Regions from separate parts of the Streptosporangium sp. OZ121 genome, predicted to be linked through region 3. Evidence: riboswitches for the same ligand, from Rfam matches in the RefSeq annotation. Region 3 holds a riboswitch; each other region holds the start of a gene.

Region 1 (2,962 bases), on a different contig from region 3:
CCGATCATCAACACCCGGGACGAGCCCCACGCCGACCCGGAGAAATACCGCCGCCTGCACGTCATCATCGGCGACGCCAACATGTCGGAGATCTCGACCTACCTGAAGCTGGGGTCGACCGCGCTCGTCCTGGCCATGATCGAGGACAACTACTTCACCCGCGACCTGGCCGTGGACAACCCCGTCCAGGCCCTGCGCGCGGTCTCGCACGACCCCACGCTCAAGTACGAGATCTCCATGCGCGACGGCCGCAAGCTGACCGCGGTGCAGTTGCAGATGGAATACCTGGAGCTCGCCCGCAAGTACGCCGAGGAGCGCAGCGCCAACGGCCTGGACGAGCCCACCAAGGACATCCTGGAGCGCTGGGAGTCGGTCCTCACCCGCCTGGCGGAGGACCCGATGCAGCTGTCCGGGGAGCTCGACTGGGTGGCCAAGCTGGAGCTCCTGGAGGGCTACCGCACCCGTGACGGCCTTCCCTGGTCGCACCCGCGCCTGCAGCTCGTCGACCTCCAGTACTCCGACATCCGCCCCGACCGGGGCCTGTACAACCGGCTGGTCGCCCGGGGCCGCATGCAGCGCCTGGTCACCGAGGAAGAGGTCCAGCGGGCCATCGAGGTGCCGCCCAACGACACCCGGGCCTACTTCCGCGGCCGCTGCCTGAGCCAGTACAGCGAGTCGGTGGCCGCGGCCTCCTGGGACTCGGTCATCTTCGACATCCCCGGCCGCGAGTCGCTGCAGCGCGTCCCCACCCTTGAGCCGCTGCGCGGCACCAAGGCCCACGTGGGCGAGCTGTTCGACCGCTGCCGTACCGCCGCGGAGCTGGTGACGGCGCTGACCGGCGAGCAGTGACTCCCGCGAGGGGGGAGGCGGCCCGGCCGGGCCGCCTCCCCCCTCGGCATGCCCGGACCCCGTGACGGCCGGAGGCCGTCGAACCGGACATCCGGATTGACGGGGGACGGAGAACCGGGATACGTTCCGGATGTTTTGTGGCGGTGCGAGGGAAATCCGGTGAAATTCCGGTGCGGTCGCGCCACTGTAATCCGGCCCGTGAGGGCCGGGAGCCAGGTCACACTCGGCCGCCACCGACCTACGAAAAGGGACGCGTCAATCCCGGAGGAGGTGGCCGTGAGCCAGATCTCGGCACCGCACACCCAGCCCATCCCATGGCACTCGCTCACCCGCTGGCTGCTCGCCGTACCGGTGCTGCTGCTCCTCGCCTACCTGGTCACCTTCGACCAGGGGGCGATCTCCCAGGCGGGGAACTACCTGCACGAACTCATGCACGACGGGCGTCACCTGCTCGGCGTGCCGTGCCACTGAGCCACAGGTGATCACCAAACTCATCGTCCGGGGCCTCGTCGCCGGACTGCTCGCAGGGCTGCTCGCGGCCGTCTTCGCCTACACCGTCGGCGAACCGCGCATCGACCGGGCCATCGCGCTGGAGGAGGCGGCCGCGGCCGCCGCCCCGGCCGGATCACACGACGACACCGGGACCGCGGCCCACTCCCACGACGAGGAGGAGGCCCTGGTCAGCAGGGACGGGCAGCGCTTCGGGCTCTTCCTCGCCCTCGGCCTGTACGGCCTGGCGGTCGGGGGCCTGTTCTCCCTCGTCTACGCGGCCGTACGCGGCCGGGCGGGACCCCGCTCGGAACCGGTGCTCGCGGTCACCCTCGCCGCCGCCGCGTTCACCTCCGTCGTCCTCATCCCCTTCGTGAAATACCCCGCCAACCCGCCGGCCGTCGGTGACCCGGAGACCATCGGCCAGCGCACCGTGCTGTACCTGGTCGCGGTGGTCATCGGGATCCTCGCCGTCGCCGCCGCGGTCGCCGCCCACCGCTACGCCTCGCGGAGCGAACCGTGGGTGCGCTGGCTGTCGGCGGGCGCCACCTTCCTGATCCCCGTCGTCGCGGCCTGGGTCCTCCTGCCGGAGATCTCGGAGGTGCCCCGGGGCTTCCCCGCCGACCTCCTGTGGGACTTCCGGGTCGCCTCCATGGGAACCCAGGTGGTCTTCTGGGCCGGCGTCGGCGCGCTGTTCGCCTTCGCCGCCCGCAGGCGCGGCCCGGTGTGACGACCTCCTCGGGGGTCACCCGCCTGCTCCTGGTCTGCCACGCCTCCACCTCGGCGACGGTACGGGCCGCGTTCCCGGGTGACGAACCGCTCGACGAACGCGGCCTGCGCCGGGCCGAGGGGATGGCGCGGGACCTCGGTCCGGGTCCCGCGGCCTGCCCCGCCGAACTGCGCTGCGTCCAGACGGCGGCGGCGCTCGGCCTGCGGGCCGAGCACGACCCGCTGCTGGCCGACTGCGACTACGGCCGCTGGAGCGGGATGACGCTCGGCGAGGTCGAGGCCGCGGAACCCGAGGCGCTCGCCTCCTGGCTCGGCGACCCCGGCGCGGCGCCGCACGGCGGGGAGCCGGTCACCGCGCTCCTGGCCAGGGTGTCCGGCTGGCTCGCCGTCCGCGCACCCGGCAGGGCCGTCGCGGTCACCCACCCGGCGGTCATCCGCGCCGCGGTCGTCCACGCCCTCGGCGCCCCCGCCCAGGCCTTCTGGCGCGTCGACGTCGCGCCGCTGGCCCGCGTGACGCTCACCGGGCGCGGCGGGCGCTGGCGGCTCAGCTACCTCCCATGACGGTTCGAGCGCCCGGCGACCCGTTGATTCGACGAGACGGACAGGAGAACCCGAAGGTGCGTGACTCCCGCTATCCCTTCACCGCGATCGTGGGGCTGGAGGACCTGAAACTCGCGCTGATCCTCAACGCGGTCTCCCCCCGCGTCGGGGGAGTGCTGGTCAGGGGGGAGAAGGGCACCGCCAAGTCCACGGTCGTGCGGGCGCTGGCCGCGCTCCTGCCGCCCGTCGAGGTGGTGACCGGCTGCCGCTTCTCCTGCGACCCCGCCGCCCCCGACCCCGGATGCCCGGACGGGCCGCACGAGGGCCGTACCGAGCCGGGCGACCGGCTCACCCC
Region 2 (2,962 bases), on a different contig from region 3:
CCGGGTGAAGCGGCCCTCGGCCTCGGCGGCCCGGTAGGCGTCGTCGAACGCGGCGCCGTACAGGTCGGTGAGGTGCGGGACCTCCTTGGGGTCGAACAGCGACCAGACGCCGTCGGCCTCGACCCGGCGCATGAACTCGTCGGGGATCCAGTTGGCCAGGTTCAGGTTGTGCGTGCGGCGGGCCTCCTCGCCGGTGTTGTCGCGCAGTTCCAGGAACTCCTCGACGTCGGCGTGCCAGGGCTCCAGGTAGACGCAGGCCGCGCCCTTGCGCCGTCCGCCCTGGTTGACCGCGGCCACGCTGGAGTCGAGCGTGCGCAGCCAGGGCACGATGCCGTTGGAGTGGCCGTTGGTGCCGCGGATCAGCGAGCCCCGCGAGCGGACCCTGGTCCAGGCGATCCCGATGCCCCCCGCGTACTTCGACAGCCGCGCGACCTGCCCGTAGCGCTCGTAGATGGACTCCAGCTCGTCGCGGGGCGAGTCGAGCAGGAAGCACGAGGAGAGCTGGGGCCTGCGGGAGCCGGAGTTGAACAGCGTGGGCGAGCTGGGCAGGTAGGACAGGGTGGCCATGAGCGCGTACAGCTCGGCGGCCTCCTCGACGGTCTCGGACAGGCCGCAGGCCACCCGGAGGAAGAAGTGCTGCGGGCGCTCCAGGACCTTGCGGGTCCTCGGGTGGCGCAGCAGGTAGCGGTCGTAGACGGTGCGCAGCCCGAAGTACTCGAACCTGGCGTCGGCCTCCGGATCGGCCAGCGCGTCCAGGACCCCGGCGTGGGCGGCCACGAACTCCGCGAGCCCGTCCTGGATCAACCCCGCCTCGTGGGTCGCGGCGATGGACTCGGAGAAGTCGCGGACGCCGTGCTCGGCGGCCTCGTCGGCGATCAGCTCGGCCAGCATCGCGGCGGCGACCCTGGAGTTCTCGGGGTCGGTGATCACCCGGGCGGCCGCCTCGTCGATGGCCAGCCTGCGGTCGTCCGCCGCGGTCCCCGCCGTGGTCCCCGCCGCGGTCTCCGCCAATGCCTGTGTCACGTAGTGCCCCTCGCTCGATCGGACTTCCCCGTACGGCTCCGCCGGATGGGCACGCGTCCGCGAGCGATCCCGGGCACGCCGGATCGCCTCGTTCCGCGGGCCCTCCCACGAGGCCCTGGACATTCACGTCACCGGCAGGTCTTCGGACTCACGGGCGCATCGCACACACCTACCGGCCGTCGCTTCCCAGGCATGGCTCACCCAGTGCTCGATAACGGCTTTCGTTCCCGTTCACCGCTGCGGGGCAGTCCCGGAATCTCACCGGGTTCCCTCTTGCCTCGCCCCTCGCGGGGCGAACCAGCAACGAGCAGGATCCTACATCTAGGGGCGTCGGACGCAACTACCCCAACAGGTTGTGTCGGAGGACTTCAGCAGTCCGAGCTCGTGGAGCACGCCGCGAGTACGGCCCGTCTCGGTGGAGAGCCACTGGCGGAACTCGTCACCGCTGAGGTAGACCCGGCTCCAGCCGTGGGACGCGCACAGGGCACGCCAGCGCGGCGCGGCGTCGATCCTGTCACACAAGGCGATCGCGGCGTCCCGGTCCCCCTCGCTCATGCCCTTGGGGCCCAGCAGGCCGCACCAGTCGCTGTACTCCAGGCGGACGTCGACCTCCATGAGCGTCGGCGCGTCGATCCCGTCGATCCGGCCGCCGGAGGAGACCACCAGGGGCCGCAGGCGGCCCGCGGCGATCTCGGGCCGCAGGGCGCGCGCCGATCCCAGCAGGGCCGCCACCCGGCCGACGTGGAGCGCCTCGGCGGCGTCCTCGGGGGCGAGGTATCCGGCGTACTCCAGCAGCCGGGTGTCCACCCCCAGACACTTGCCGATCATGCCGTAGAGCACGTGGTCGGAGCCGCCCTCCGACCGGCCGCCGACCGTCAGCCCCGCCGGATCGTGCCGCAGCCGCGCGACGAAGTCCTCGAAGGTGCGCAGGCGGGAGCCGGAGGAGACCACCAGGACCGCCCAGTCGCCGACCAGGCGGGCGATGGGGGTGGCGGCGTTCACCACGGCCGTGGTGTTGGCGATCTCCGCGGCGGCCACCATCGGCATCGCGGTGACGAGCAGCCTGCCCTCGCGCGCGAAGGGTCCGCGGAAGGCGCCGAACGCGTCGCGCGGGGCGGAGCCCAGTGCCCCCGCCCGCTCGACGGCCATGGCGGTGCGCGCCAGTCCCGACTGGACCAGGACGGTCGCCAGCCTGCCCGCGATCCTGTCCCAGCCGTGGCCGTCGGCGGTCGGCTCGAGAAGGAACAGGCGCTTCACCTCCGGATCGGCGCCGCCGTCCACGCCGCACCCCGCGGCGACCACGGCCCCCGCCGCCAGTGCGAAAAACCCCCTACGGCGCATAAGCGCCCCTTCCCCCAAGAACCCCCTATACCATAGGTTACTTTCCACTCACTTTCTGTGATGAAGTGGGGTATGCCGGAACTTCCGGTGATCCACCTTCGGGCACGGATCACCGGAAAAGACACCATAAATCCGGATATCGGAGACGACCGTCTCGCGGGGGTTCGGCAAAGCGCGTCCCCGTCCCCGGCAGGCCGGGGACGGGGACGCGAAGGCAGAGGGCCAGAGAGAGCGGGGACCGAAGGGGCCGGGGTCTCACTCCACCGTGACGCTCTTGGCCAGGTTCCTGGGCTTGTCGACGTCCCTGCCCAGCGCCACGGCGGCGTGGTAGGCGAAGAGCTGGAGCGGGATCGACAGCAGGATCGGGTCCAGCTCGGTCTCGTTCTTGGGCACCACGACGCAGTCGTCGGCCAGCTTGGGGTCGGCCGTGCGGTGGCCCACCATGAGCACCCGGCCGCCCCGGGCGCGGATCTCGCCCAGCGTGGTGAGGTTCTTGTCCAGCAGCTCGTCGTCGGGGACGATCGCCACCGTCGGCATGTCCGGGCCGATCAGCGCCAGCGGCCCGTGCTTGAGCTCGCTCGCCGGGTACGCCTCGGCG
Region 3 (2,962 bases):
CCGAGCTTTCGACCTGGACGAGAATGAACTGTTCAGCGTGGAAAGCACGTCACGCACCGAGTCGGAGGATGATGTGCTACGCAGAGAATTTCTCGGTGCGTCCGTGGCGACTGTAAGCATTGCCGCTATTCCCGTACCGTTTGAGAGTCTTCCTCAGGGGCGACGCGTCAATGATGAGCTTGTCGTTTCGCTTCGCAAGCGCATTGCGCGGCTACGTCGAATCGACGACTATCTAGGTGGCGCCGAAACCTATCCTCTCTATGCTGCCGAGCTTGAGAGAACGAGCACACTCGTCAACGAGGCCAGTTATACACAGAAGACGGGAAGAGCGCTTCTAAGCGTGGTCAGCGAGCAAGCACAACAGGCGGGATGGGCTGCCTTCGACGCGGGATGGGCCAAGAAAGCGAGGCAGCTTTTCAAGAAAAGCCTGTCGGCCGCCACTGATGCCGGGGACACCGCCCTTCTTGCCAACTCGCTGGCGTTCCTGGCCTATCAGAAAGTGAGCTACGGCTCTCCGGGGATTCAGGAAGCGGATGCTTCGTGCCGGGTAGCGGAGCGAGGGACTCCCCCTGCGGTCAGGGCACTCCTGCTGGAGCGGGCGGCATGGGCTTACGCGTCTGAAGGGCAGAGATACCAGGTTGAGGTCGAAAGAGCCCTTGAAGAGGCCGGTAGGGCCCTTGAAGAGAGCAGTGGTGAGCCGAATCCAGATTGGGCACTCTGGGTTGACCGGCTCGAACTTCAGATCATGACGGGACGGTGCTGGGTCGCGCTGAATCAGCCCGTTAAGGCTATTGCCGTTCTTGAGGATGCCCTCTCGAAGTACGAGGACACCCGCGCCCGAGACAAGTCTCTCTATACGACTTGGCTTTCGGAAGCGTATCTAGACGCCGGGGAGATCGAACGCGCATCCGCCGCCCTGAGTCAGTCGCTGAGCCTCTCCATGGATGTCGCGTCAATTCGTCCACGCCAGCGCGTCAGTGCCGTTCTTGAGCGACTTGAGGATCACAGATCGCTGCCATCCGTCGCCGAACTTTTCGACCGCATGGCTACGCCGTCGTCTTGCTCAGCCATTCCAAGTACGGAGCCGACCCACCGTCAATCGATGTGAAGGTCACTTCAGGGTTGTTCCACGGGTGCTCGGATAGCAAATGCGCCTCCAAGTCCGGGTAGCGCTCCGCAGTCGTCCTCAGGAAGATCTGCCACTCTTCCCCTTCTCCCATTTTTCCCTCATGCCAGAAAACAGATTGCGCAGGCCCGAAGACTTGGCCCGATGCCGCCAATTTCGCGCGGACGGCAGATCTGAGGAGATTCATCGCCGCATCACGGCTGTCCACTGTGGTCGAAACCTGAAGGTAGTCAGTCATGCGGCCAAGCCTAGATCACTTCCCCAGATCCGGTACAGAAGAGTGAAGGGGGCTTCAGGACGACTGAAACACATCCCCATGAAGTCACCCCATTTCAGGATGAGTTTGTTCTTTGGTGATCTCGCGGGCAGTGGCGATGCGTTGCCGAAGTCAGTTGAGCCCAGAAGGGTTCGCCGTGCCGGTGGCCGCTTCCGGATAGCACCTCTCAGACGGGGTGATGCCGGTCTTCGGCAGGATCGGGCAGACCCAGAAGGCTACCTCTACTGCTGGCCTGCCGCTGGCCGGCTCGGTCTGGAGACAGGGGCGGGTTATGCTCGTGGTGCGGTTGGTTCTTCCGGTGTCGTGTTGGTGTCGGGAGTCGTAAGAGGGAACCCGGTGTGATTCCGGGACTGCCCCGCAGCGGTGAGTGGGAACGAACGCCGTCATCGGCACTGGACGCTTGTGCGTCTGGGAAGCGACGGTCAGTAGGAATTGTGTGTGGTGCCCGCGAGTCCGAAGACCTGCCAGTCGCCCGTGCGCCGTCCGGTGTGCGGTGATCCGTGGCCTCGTGGGAGGGCCTGGGATGCGTCTTTCCCGGATGGGTCCTGCGCGTGGCCGTGGGTCGGCATGGCATGAGCCGAGGGAAGGACGCCATGAGTCAGGTCACCACGACCGTTTTGGGTTACCCCCGTATCGGGGGCCGTCGCGAGTTGAAGCGGGCGACGGAGGATTACTGGGCCGGGCGCACAGATGCCGCCGGGTTGCAGGAGACGGCCGCCGGGTTGCGCGAGCGGGTGTGGCGGGAGCTGTCGGGGGCGGGGCTGGATGCGGTGCCGTCCAACACCTTCTCCCTGTATGACCACGTGCTGGACGCGATCGCGCTGGTGGGCGCGGTGCCCGAGCGGTTCTCCGGGGTCGCGGATCCGTACTTCGCGATGGCCCGGGGTGCCGAGGGGGTGGCGCCGCTGGAGATGACCAAGTGGTTCGACACCAACTACCACTAGTTCAACCGCAAAGGCAACTATTTGCGGGGGAGCGGTCGGCGTAGCGGCTCATTGAGCGATCGATGCTCTGAGCTGCCAGAACGTCTGGGCAACGGGCCAGATAGGTCCTTGAGCTACATGATCGAGATCGCGTTAGCGGGTCGACCCGCGAGGATTTTCATTACTTGGTCAAGGCGTCGGCGTAAACGCCGCCGCACCTACGCAGTCCTCTCTGTGCGAGCTGCGGCTTTTAGGTTGATCTCACGCAGGCTTTTACCTGCACTAAGCCTGACCAGATAATTATTCTAGACGGGCGGCTATCCGGGATCCACCATGGTTTACGCTTTTTATCAGTACATGCCTCTAGCGGGGACTCAGCTCTGGGGTGAGCGCGACGAACCCTGCAAACCAAAGAGCTAGGGGAAAGGTTGTTATTCCAATGGGGAGCTCCAGATTTGATCTCTGGTCCTAAACTTTCTGCTTTTATATGAAGGAGGCAGATAGAAAGATCTCAGGAGGCTGGTTTTTGAGGCTCTGTTGGCGGGGTCTCCGAAGCCGACACCTGTGATGCTTCCAACGTTACATCAGGGTATGCGCTTTTGAGGGTGGCAACTTCGGCATTTATCTGAGTCCTGA
Region 4 (2,962 bases), on a different contig from region 3:
CTCCGGCGCCGGTTCCGCTTCCCGTCCCGTTCGCGCTCCCGATGACGCCGACCGGCCCGAGGGTCACGACCCGCGGTCTCACCGGGGCGAAGGGCGTCGTGCCGGGGACCCCGAGGGCGGTTCGCACGCGGGCGGCGATCAGGGAGGGACCGCCGGGGAGTTCGGCGATCCGCCAGGCGGTGACGTCCCGGGTGGCCAGCTCGTCGAGGAACGCCTCGGCGGCGGCGAGCAGGGCGGTCACGGCTCCGGTGAGCGGGACGCGCAGGCCGGTGTCGGTCCCGGCGAGGATCAGCGCGGCCTCGTCCGGCCCCGTGAGCAGGATCCCGGCGTCCGCGCCCAGACCGGCCACGTCCCCCCGGCCGTCGTCGAGGGCGAACATGAACCGCCCCGGCAGAGCGGCGAGGGCGGGGCGGGCGCACAACCGCCGGTCCAGCTCGCCGATCAGCGGTGTGACGTCGGCGATCCCGCCGCCGCGCGGATAGTGCGGACGATCTGAGATATCCGTGCTGTCCGGAGTGTCCGCACCGCTCGATCTGCTCGGTCCGCTCGATCTGCTTGGTCCGCTCGGTCCGGCCGGTTCGCTCGGTTCGGCCGGTTCGCTCGGTTCGGCCGGCCTGCTCAGCCCGGTCAACGCGCTCGGCCCGGTCGGCCCGTCCAGTCCGCTCGGCCCGTCCAGTCCGGTCAGCGGGGAGGCGAGGATGTTGCGGATCCGCTCGTGCGTCGCCGAGGGCAGCAGGCCCGCCCTCGCCATCCGCGCGGCGAACCCGTTCCCCGTGCCGTCCCCCGTAACGCCGTCCGGATCCTCCGGGCCGAGGCCGCGCACCTGGACGTTCGCGCGGGAGGTCAGCTCGATGACGCCGCCGCCGTACGCCGCGGCGGCCTCGGCGAGTTCGCGCAGCTGGAAGGGGGTGAGACGGCCTCCGGGCACGCGGACGCGGGCCAGGCCGCCGTCCGCGGCGGCATGGACCTGAAGCGCCCCGGGACACGCGTCGAGTCGCGATCGTCCGGAAAAGTCGGCAATGGACACTCGAAGGATGTTAACGCCAGTTTCTTGCAACGAACCGGACTGCCGTAGTGTCATCGGTGGCGACGGCAAAGGGAGGAAGCCGGTGTGATTCCGGCGCGGTCCCGCCACTGTAACCGGGGAGCGAACCCCACCCGGGCCACTGTCCGACGACGGGCGGGAAGGCCGGGGTGAGCACCGATCCGGGAGCCAGGAGACTCCAGCCGTCGCGGCCGACGACGACCCGGGGCGAGGACCCCGAGGGAGGAAGCTCCGTGCGCTCTTCGCCGTTCCCCCGCGACACCGTGGCATCGCCGTTCCCCCGCCGCACCGCGCGCTTTTCACGGTTCCCCCGCCACATCGTGGCGCCGTTCCCCCGCCACGCCGTGGCGCCCCTGGGCCGTACCGCCCTTCCTCTCCCGGAGTGTGGCGCGTGATCCTCCTGCTCTCGACCTCCGACACCGACCTGCTGAGCGCTCGCGCGAGCGGCGCCGGCTACCGGCTCGGCAACCCCGCCAGGCTCGCCGCCGCCGACCTCCCGCCGTTGCTGGAGGGCGCCGATCTGGTCGTGGTACGCCTGCTGGGAGGGCGCCGCGCCTGGGAGGAGGGGCTGGACGCCCTGCTCGCCGGCCCCCGGCCCGTCGTCGTGCTCGGTGGCGAGCAGGCGCCCGACGCCGAGCTGATGGAGCTGTCCACGGTGCCCGGCGGGGTCTGCGCCGAGGCGCACGCCTACCTCGCCCACGGCGGCCCGGCCAACCTGACCGAGCTGTACCGTTTCCTGTCCGACACGCTGCTGCTCACCGGCCACGGGTTCGCCGCGCCCGAGCCCACCCCCACCTGGGGAACGCTGGAACGCGAGGCCCGCGACCAGGAGGGACACGACGGTCCCGTCGTCGGAGTGCTCTACTACCGGGCCCACCACGTGGCCGGCAACACGGCCTTCGTCGAGGCGCTCTGCTCGGCGATCGAGGACGCGGGCGCGCGGGCGCTGCCGGTGTACTGCGCCTCCCTGCGCACCGCCGAGCCCGGCCTGGTGGAGGTCCTGCGTACGGTGGACGCCCTGGTGGTGACCGTGCTCGCCGCGGGCGGCACCCGTCCGGCGACCGCGTCGGCGGGCGGGGACGACGAGGCCTGGGACGTCGGCGCGCTCGCCGAGCTGGACGTGCCGATCCTGCAGGGCCTGTGCCTGACGAGCAGCCGGGCCTCCTGGGAGGAGAACGACGACGGCCTGTCGCCGCTGGACGCCGCCACCCAGGTCGCGATCCCCGAGTTCGACGGGCGGATCATCACGGTGCCGTTCTCCTTCAAGGAGGTCGACGAGGACGGGCTCACCGTCTACGTGGCCGACCCCGAGCGGGCCTCGCGGGTGGCGGGCATCGCGGTGCGCCACGCCGCGCTGCGGCACATCCCGCCCGCCGAGCGGCGGCTGGTGCTGATGCTGTCGGCCTACCCCACCAAGCACGCCCGCATCGGCAACGCCGTCGGCCTGGACACCCCGGCCAGCCTGGTGCGGCTGCTGGCCGCGCTGCACGAGCGCGGCTACGACATCGGCGCCGAGGACGAGCTGCCCGGGGTGACCGGGCAGGACGGCGACGCGCTCATCCACGCGCTGATCGCCGCGGGCGGGCAGGACCAGGACTGGCTCACCGAGGAGCAGCTCGCCGGGAACCCGGTGCGCATCGCGGCGAGCCGGTACGCCGAGTGGTACGCCACCCTCCCGGCGGACCTGCGCGCCCGGATGGAGGAACACTGGGGCCCGGCGCCCGGCGAGCTGTTCGTGGACAGGTCGCGCGACCCGGAGGGCGAGATCGTGCTGGCCGCGCTGCGCTCCGGCAACGTGGTGGTCATGGTGCAGCCGCCGCGCGGCTTCGGCGAGAACCCCATCGCGATCTACCACGACCCCGACCTGCCGCCCAGCCACCACTACCTGGCCGCCTACCGCTGGCTGGCCGACGGCTT

Evidence for each region. Region 3 has a riboswitch for cobalamin ahead of ACTOQ1_RS41145 (hypothetical protein). Riboswitches for the same ligand answer to the same signal wherever they lie in the genome.
Region 1: it holds a riboswitch for cobalamin, as region 3 does, so the genes downstream of both, ACTOQ1_RS10925 (CbtB domain-containing protein) here and ACTOQ1_RS41145 (hypothetical protein) in region 3, are expected to answer to the same signal.
Region 2: it holds a riboswitch for cobalamin, as region 3 does, so the genes downstream of both, ACTOQ1_RS00355 (ribonucleoside-diphosphate reductase subunit alpha) here and ACTOQ1_RS41145 (hypothetical protein) in region 3, are expected to answer to the same signal.
Region 4: it holds a riboswitch for cobalamin, as region 3 does, so the genes downstream of both, cobN (cobaltochelatase subunit CobN) here and ACTOQ1_RS41145 (hypothetical protein) in region 3, are expected to answer to the same signal.

What each region holds. Positions count from the first base shown of each region.
Region 1 covers NZ_JBPXMC010000004.1:219,760-222,721, forward strand. Annotated here, with positions in the region: gene dop (depupylase/deamidase Dop) at 1-849, shown strand, start outside; cobalamin riboswitch at 974-1,095, shown strand; gene ACTOQ1_RS10925 (CbtB domain-containing protein) at 1,126-1,320, shown strand; gene ACTOQ1_RS10930 (CbtA family protein) at 1,328-2,068, shown strand; gene ACTOQ1_RS10935 (histidine phosphatase family protein) at 2,065-2,628, shown strand; gene ACTOQ1_RS10940 (magnesium chelatase subunit D family protein) at 2,625-2,962, shown strand, end outside.
Region 2 covers NZ_JBPXMC010000001.1:83,459-86,420, forward strand. Annotated here, with positions in the region: gene ACTOQ1_RS00355 (ribonucleoside-diphosphate reductase subunit alpha) at 1-1,023, opposite strand, end outside; cobalamin riboswitch at 1,140-1,340, opposite strand; gene ACTOQ1_RS00360 (tripartite tricarboxylate transporter substrate-binding protein) at 1,345-2,364, opposite strand; gene glmS (glutamine--fructose-6-phosphate transaminase (isomerizing)) at 2,620-2,962, opposite strand, start outside.
Region 3 covers NZ_JBPXMC010000048.1:10,731-13,692, forward strand. Annotated here, with positions in the region: gene ACTOQ1_RS41135 (hypothetical protein) at 1-1,108, shown strand, start outside; gene cutA (divalent-cation tolerance protein CutA) at 1,047-1,364, opposite strand; cobalamin riboswitch at 1,674-1,886, shown strand; gene ACTOQ1_RS41145 (hypothetical protein) at 1,997-2,347, shown strand; gene ACTOQ1_RS41150 (hypothetical protein) at 2,838-2,962, opposite strand, start outside.
Region 4 covers NZ_JBPXMC010000017.1:182,064-185,025, forward strand. Annotated here, with positions in the region: gene ACTOQ1_RS27375 (hypothetical protein) at 1-1,027, opposite strand, end outside; cobalamin riboswitch at 1,074-1,246, shown strand; gene cobN (cobaltochelatase subunit CobN) at 1,437-2,962, shown strand, end outside.